One region of the Selenomonas sp. oral taxon 136 genome, then DNA from elsewhere that is predicted to be linked to it. Evidence: riboswitches for the same ligand, from Rfam matches in the RefSeq annotation. Region 1 holds a riboswitch; the other holds the start of a gene.

Evidence for each region. A riboswitch is a leader RNA that binds a small molecule or an ion and turns the genes downstream of it on or off. The one in region 1 is predicted to bind thiamine pyrophosphate.
Region 2: linked by a shared signal. The riboswitch ahead of thiM (hydroxyethylthiazole kinase) and the one ahead of cytX (putative hydroxymethylpyrimidine transporter CytX) in region 1 are both predicted to bind thiamine pyrophosphate.

What each region holds. Positions count from the first base shown of each region.
Region 1 covers NZ_CP014239.1:1,030,116-1,033,521, forward strand. Annotated here, with positions in the region: gene thiM (hydroxyethylthiazole kinase) at 1-735, opposite strand, end outside; gene cytX (putative hydroxymethylpyrimidine transporter CytX) at 752-1,924, opposite strand; TPP riboswitch at 1,974-2,080, opposite strand; gene AXE86_RS04955 (PRC-barrel domain-containing protein) at 2,088-2,966, opposite strand; gene AXE86_RS04960 (tetratricopeptide repeat protein) at 2,993-3,406, opposite strand, start outside.
Region 2 covers NZ_CP014239.1:1,998,669-2,002,074, reverse strand. Annotated here, with positions in the region: gene thiD (bifunctional hydroxymethylpyrimidine kinase/phosphomethylpyrimidine kinase) at 1-12, opposite strand, end outside; gene thiE (thiamine phosphate synthase) at 26-685, opposite strand; gene thiM (hydroxyethylthiazole kinase) at 746-1,567, opposite strand; TPP riboswitch at 1,697-1,795, opposite strand; gene rfbC (dTDP-4-dehydrorhamnose 3,5-epimerase) at 1,841-2,401, opposite strand; gene rfbA (glucose-1-phosphate thymidylyltransferase RfbA) at 2,410-3,285, opposite strand.

The sequences.
Region 1 (3,406 bases):
ATTGCCGTCGCGCTCCCCCATCTGCGCACATGCGATCTCCCCCGCAACGCCCATCAGGGCAACAGTCTCGGCAACGGACGCGAGAAGTCCCAGAGGCTCAACAGCGAGAGCTGCCGCAAGGAGGGCGGAGAGTTGACAGCCCGTCCCCGTGACCCGCCCCATTTCGGCGCGCCCATTTCGGACAGCATACACGGTCACACCATCCGTCACAAGGTCGATGGCACCCGTAACGACAACGATCACCTCCGCGCGTGCCGCAAAGCCGCGCAGGAAGTCCGCCGTCGCCGCGAGAGTCTCCTCGGTGACGGCATCCGCTGCGCTCGCGTCGACGCCCTGTGTTGTGCCGCTCCCGATCGCCAGTGTACGAATCTCGGAGATGTTGCCGCGCACGACGGTCAGATGCACCTCATCGAGGATACGCAGAGCGGTCTCGGTGCGCAGTCTGCTTGCCCCCGCGCCGACGGGATCGAGCACAACAGGATGTCCGAGAGCGCGTGCGTGTTTGCCTGCCGCAATCATGCTCGGGATGGTACGCGCGTTGAGTGTGCCGATGTTGAGGCAGAGTCCCGCGCAGAGGGCGGTAATCTCCTCCACCTCCTCCGGATCGTCCGCCATGATGGGACGCGCACCGATGGCGAGCAGGACGTTTGCAACGTCGTTGACGGTGACGTAGTTGGTGATGCAGTGGACGAGCGGGGAGGCCGCGCGGATTTGGTTGAGGGTTGATGAGGTCATCGCAGTTTTTCCTTTCTTATGCTGCACGTTTTCCAAAGATACGATTTGCCGCGAGTGCAAGCAAAAGCGTGATTGCCATGGTCGGGAGGGTGCTGCCGACGGGGGTATCGAGTGTCATAAGATAGCGATAGCAGAGAAAGCCGATGAACCAGACAGCGAGGTTGACCGTGTGGACAGAGCGTCCCACCGCATCCTCGCGCAGGAGGAAGTAGCTCGCGATCTGGACGGCAATCATCGGGGCAAAGACCGAGCCGATGATGTAGAGGAAGCCAGTGATGTCGTCCATCGGATAGAGCGATGCCGCAACCGCACCGAGGATGGTCACGCCGATGCCGACGGTGCGCCCTGAGACGGAGCGCACGATGCTCTCGCTTGAGACACCCGCCGAGTACGCATCGAGATACGTCGTGGTGACGGTAGAGAGGATGACAACGCCGAGCCCCGCCACACCAAGCCCCGCATGCAGCATGATCTGCGCGATGTCCGACTCGCCCGTGAGAATCGCCGCCCCCATGCCGATGAAGTACATCCAGCAGCTGACGAGCCCGTAGACGAGTGCGCTCACGGCGGCAGCGGTGGCGGGTCTCTCTGCCTCGCGCGTGTAGTCCGAGATGAGCGGCAGCCATGAGAGCGGCATCGCAATCGAGAGCTCGAGTGCCATCGCAAAGCTCATCGTCTCGCCTGCAGGAGATCCCGTCGCCTCCGCGCTGCCCCAAATGACAGAGCAGAGAAGTACGGTGAGCAGGAACAGCCCTGTCATGGCGACGGCGTTCACGCGCTCGATGCGCAGGATCCCGATCCGAATCCAAACAATAATCAGTATGCCGATGACAAGGCACCAGAGCCAATGCCCTGCATCCATCACCGTATTTGCCGCGAGTGCACCGTCGTAGATCATGATGCTCGTCCAGCCGACGAGCTGAAAGACGTTCAGTGCGGCGAAGAGCAGCCCGCCACGTGCACCGAACGCCATCTTGACCGTCTCCATCGCACTGCGGCGCGTACGTGCACCGATCAGCCCTGCAAGAAAAAGTAAAAAACAGCCAATGATGTGCCCGACTACAATGGCAATCCCGCCGTCGCGAAAGCCGAGCGGCGCGAAGAATGTGCCCGTGAGTATCTCCGCGAGCGAAACGCCCGCACCGAACCAGATCAGTGCATTTGCGGGGATACTTGTACGCTTGTCCATGTGAGCCTCCTTCTATGCAAAAACGCGGCTATGCCAACTGACATAGCCGCGCTATCTGCACATATATCCCTACGTTGGCATTATCCAAATCAGGTTATGGGTCGGGACGCATTGTCCCCTCTCAGCCGACTGCTGTCAGCTCCCCTATTCTATTGTTTGTTCCTTACTGTGCGCTCATCGAGAGTTCGATGAACTTGTTGCCGAGCTTGGCCTTCTGGAGGACTTCCTCGGTGATGTCCGCGCCCGCCTCGACGATGACGACGCCGTTGTCCATCTTGATGGTGCGCGTCGCCTTCTTGCCGAGGAGGAAGCGGCGGTGACGATCCTCGTTCGCGCGCTCTGCGTCCTTGGCCTCGTCCTCTGCCGGTGCCTCAGGGGCAGGCTCCTCTGCGGCAGGTGCGGGCTCCTCTGCCGGTGCCTCGGGGGCAGCCGTCTCCTCCGGAGCAGCCGGCTCTTCGGCAGGCGTCTCCTCCGTAGGGGCAGTCTCCTCGACCGGCTCAGCCGCAGCGGGCTCTGCTGCGGGGGCTGTCACAGCGGGTGCCGCCGGTGCAGACGCTGCATCAGATTTTTTTACGGCATCGCCCTCCGGCGAGATGACCGTGACTTCCTTTCCGAAGATGGCGACCTGATCTGCCGTGACCTCGGATGTCGATCCCTCAGGCGCAGTGATCTCGCATTTCTCAATGCTGCCGTCGTCACCGATGTAGATCTCTGTGATATTGCCCTGAATGACACCCGTGCGCGTGATCGCCTTTGTACCGATGACGCGGATGTTGTCGTCGAGCAGGGTTTCAAAATCTCCCGCCGCATCGAGCGTAAGGATGTTCTCGCTGTTGTTGATGGTGACGGCATCGTCACCGACGGCAATCACGTTATCGTAGGGGATGAGCTTGACTCCGCGATACCAGTCCTCGTCCTCAATCGTGATCGCTGCGACGATGCGGTTCGGCGCATCAATGAGGAGGGTCTTGCTCATGCCGAGCTCGCGCCCCTCTGTGATGCTGATGACGGGAAGTCCTAGGATGTCAACGCTTTTCTTCATATTTATTCCTCCATTTTCATAAAATGTCAGGTGTGATTGCCCGCCTGTCGGTCAGCCGCCGCCAGTACATCCTCCGGCACCTCGCCGAAGGGGAGCGCAGGGGTTCCCCGCGCGCGGAGCATATCCGAAACGGCGTGCAGGGTGCGGCGGGAGTGTCGAAACTCCTGCACCATGACGGCGTTCTTGGCAATGATGGGCAGCGCGAGCGCCTCGTCAAAGAGACGAAGCGCCTCGTCGTAGTTCCCCAGACGCTTGTAGAGGGTGGAGAGCTCGATGATGAGATATGGCATGTAGGAGTCCTGCGGGTACCGTGCGAGTGCCTTTCGGTAGGCGGCGACGGCGCGCTCAGGCGCAGGCTCTGCCGACACATAGGCGATGTCGAGCAGCGCATCGAGCCCATCCGGCAGGTGTTCTGCCGGCGAGGGATCTGGCGGTGGACT
Region 2 (3,406 bases), 970 kb from region 1:
TACAGTTTTCATCCCGTTTTCCTCCCTATCTTCCCTTTGCTTCTTTTACCTTGTGCAGCAGGCGCTGCGCTGCAAGGCGGATATCCTCCTTGGCAAAGATCGCTGAAATAACGGCGACGCCCGCAATACCACTGCCGGCAAGCTGCATGACGTTTTCATCGTTGATGCCGCCGATTGCGACAACGGGAACTGCTGTCGCTGAACATATTTCTTTCAGCGTTTCATAGTGAACAGCCTCGGCATCCTCCTTGGAGTTGGTAGGAAATACAGCCCCCACCCCCAAGTAATCGGCAGCGCACCCAGCGGCAATCCGCGCCTCCTTTACCGTCTGTACCGAGACGCCGAGAATTTTGTCCTTCCCTATGCGTTGTCTGGCTGCACCTGCCTCCATATCGCTCTGTCCCACGTGGACGCCATCGGCGCCGATTGCCATGGCCAGCTCCACATCATCATCAATCACAAATGGTACACGATAACGCCGGCAAAGCAAGCGAAGCGCCCGTGCTTCTTCCAGCAAGGAAGCGCGCGGCATTGTCCCTGCGCTTTTCTCACGCAGCTGAAGGAATGTCGCACCTCCTTGCAGCGCACGTTCTGCCGCATCATACAGTCTTCCCCCATGCAGCCAGCGACGATCGGTCACCGCGTACAGGAGAAGGTCTTCTTTCCTCACAAGCATTTCATTCATCTTCTTTCCTGTCGCCCCCGCTCGTTTCGCATGGAGCCTTCGTCTGCACTCGCTGCCGTATCATCGGATTTCGATCCTTTCTCCTTGATTCATACGCTCCGCTGTTATATGATAGAGCGCGTCGATGATCCGATTCCGATATGTGGCGTTTCCATCACCGTCTGTCATATACTCCATCGCAATCTCGCCGGCGAGTCCCATTGCAGCAACAGCGGCAGCCGCAGCCGCTAAGGCATGGCCGGGGTTTGCCGCCAAAAAGGCAGTCATCACGCCGGAGAGCTGACAACCCGTTCCCGTAATGCTGCTCATTTCTTTGCGCCCATTGCGGATGACATAGCATGCCTCTGCATCAGCGACCAAATCAATGGCACCGGTAATGGCGATAACACTTCCGCATGATTGCGCACACATCTTTGCAAACGCAATCATATCTACAAGATTCGCTTCAGTAACCGCATCCGCAGCATCTGCGTCCACTCCCTTTGTCGTCGTGCTGCCAAGACATAGTGCCTTGATCTCCGATATGTTGCCGCGAATTGCCGTAAAGTGCAGCTCCTCTATAAGGGCAGCCGCCGTCTCAGTGCGCAGCTTCGATGCGCCTGCGCCTACCGGATCCAAAAGCAGCGTATGACCCAGCTCCATGGCGCGTTTTCCGGCCAGATGCATCGCGCGGATGGACTGCTTGTGCAGTGTGCCGATATTGATGTTCAGCCCGTCACAAATTCGTGTGATATCGGCGGCTTCCTCCGGCTCATCCGACATGATGGGGCTTGCACCAACCGCCAGAATGGCATTCGCCACATCATTTGCGGTCACATAGTTGGTGATGTTATGCACGAGCGGTGCATTCTCTCTTACGTTGTCCAAATAGCTTTCCAGCATGACTGCTTCCTCCTGCTGCATCATTTTCCCAACCCGTTCCGTCCGAATCACACACAAGCCGCCTCATGCAACTTGCCTGCACAAAAAGAGCGCCACCCAAAATGAAATGGATGACGCTCGAATGCGCTTAAAAGTAAAGGCCTATTTCCCTACGTTGGCATTATCCAAATCAGGTTATGGGTCAGGATCGAATCCACTCTCAGCCTTTCGGCTCCCCTTGTATTTTTATTATAGTTCTTCTCCTATGAGGTGTCAACCTAGGAAATCATTGTTCTATGCCTCATAGACGAAATTCAATTCACTGCGCTCCGCGAGGAGCGGCGCGGCGGCGTCCTTCTCCGAAAGGACGGTCGGTGTGAGCGGCCATGCAATACCGATCGTGGGATCGTCCCATCGAATGTTGCCATCACAGTCCGGTGCATAGAGATTATCTGCCTTATACTGCACCTCCACATCGTCGGTCAGCGTGATAAAGCCATGGGCAAAGCCGCGCGGAATGAAGAGCTGCCGATAGTTCTCCGCAGAGAGTTCTGCTCCTACCCACTGCGCATAGGTCGGCGAATTGCGGCGGATGTCAACGGCAACGTCGAAGATCGCACCGCGCGAGGCGCGCAGGAGTTTCGCTTGTGCCATGGGGTTCAGCTGATAGTGCAGGCCGCGCAGCGTCCCCTTCTGTGCCGAAAAGGAGTGATTGTCCTGTACGAATGCGGCGTGAATCCCCGCATCCTCCATTTTTTTTTCCGACCAGCTCTCCATAAACCAGCCGCGTGCGTCGCCAAACACCTGCGGCTCTATGATCATAACCCCGGGCAGTGCTGTTTCAATGACATTCATGCTATCCCCTACATTTCATCCACGATGCGTTTCAGATACACGCCGTATTCGTTCTTTGCCAGCGGTTCTGCAAGGCGGAGCACCTGCTCGGCATCGATATAGCCCATGCGGTAGGCGATCTCCTCGATGCAGGCGATCTTCAGTCCCTGCCGCGCCTGGATGGTCTGGACAAAGGCCGCTGCCGACAGGAGAGACTCATGAGTACCCGTATCCAGCCATGCATAACCGCGCCGCAGCCGCTCCACACGGAGTTTCTTTGCCGTAAGATAGGCGATATTCACATCGGTGATCTCGAGTTCCCCGCGTGCCGACGGGCGTACTGCGCGCGCAATGTCGACAATGTCATGGTCATAGAAGTAAAGTCCTGTCACAGCGTAGTTGGACTTCGGCTGCTTTGGTTTTTCCTCAAGTGAGAGTGCGCTGCCGTCCGCATCAAAGGAGACGACGCCGTACCGCTCGGGATCGGACACGTAGTAGGCAAACACGGTCGCCCCCGTGTCGTGCTGTACCACCTGCTGCAGCACCTGCGCAAAATCCGAGCCGTAGAAGATATTGTCCCCCAGCACGAGCGCACATCCTTCGCCGCCGATAAAGTCTGCACCGATGAGAAATGCCTGTGCCAGTCCGTCGGGACTCGGCTGTACAGCATACGAGATGGCAATACCGAGCTGACTTCCGTCACCGAGGAGGCTCTGATAGAGCTCACTGTCGCTCGGCGTCGTGATGATGAGGATGTCCCGTATGCCCGCAAGCATGAGCGTGCTCAACGGATAGTAGATCATCGGCTTGTCGTAGATTGGCATGAGCTGCTTCGATACGACCTTCGTCAGCGGATAAAGGCGCGTCCCTGAGCCGCCTGCCAGGATAATTCCCTTTTTGATCATTCCGTCACCTCTTCAAAAAGATTCATGATGCTCTAATTCGACAATGCAGGCAGATTTCCTTCATAAAAAATAAGGCACGCAGAAAGCGAATCCTTCTGCATGCCTTTGATCAATGATACGA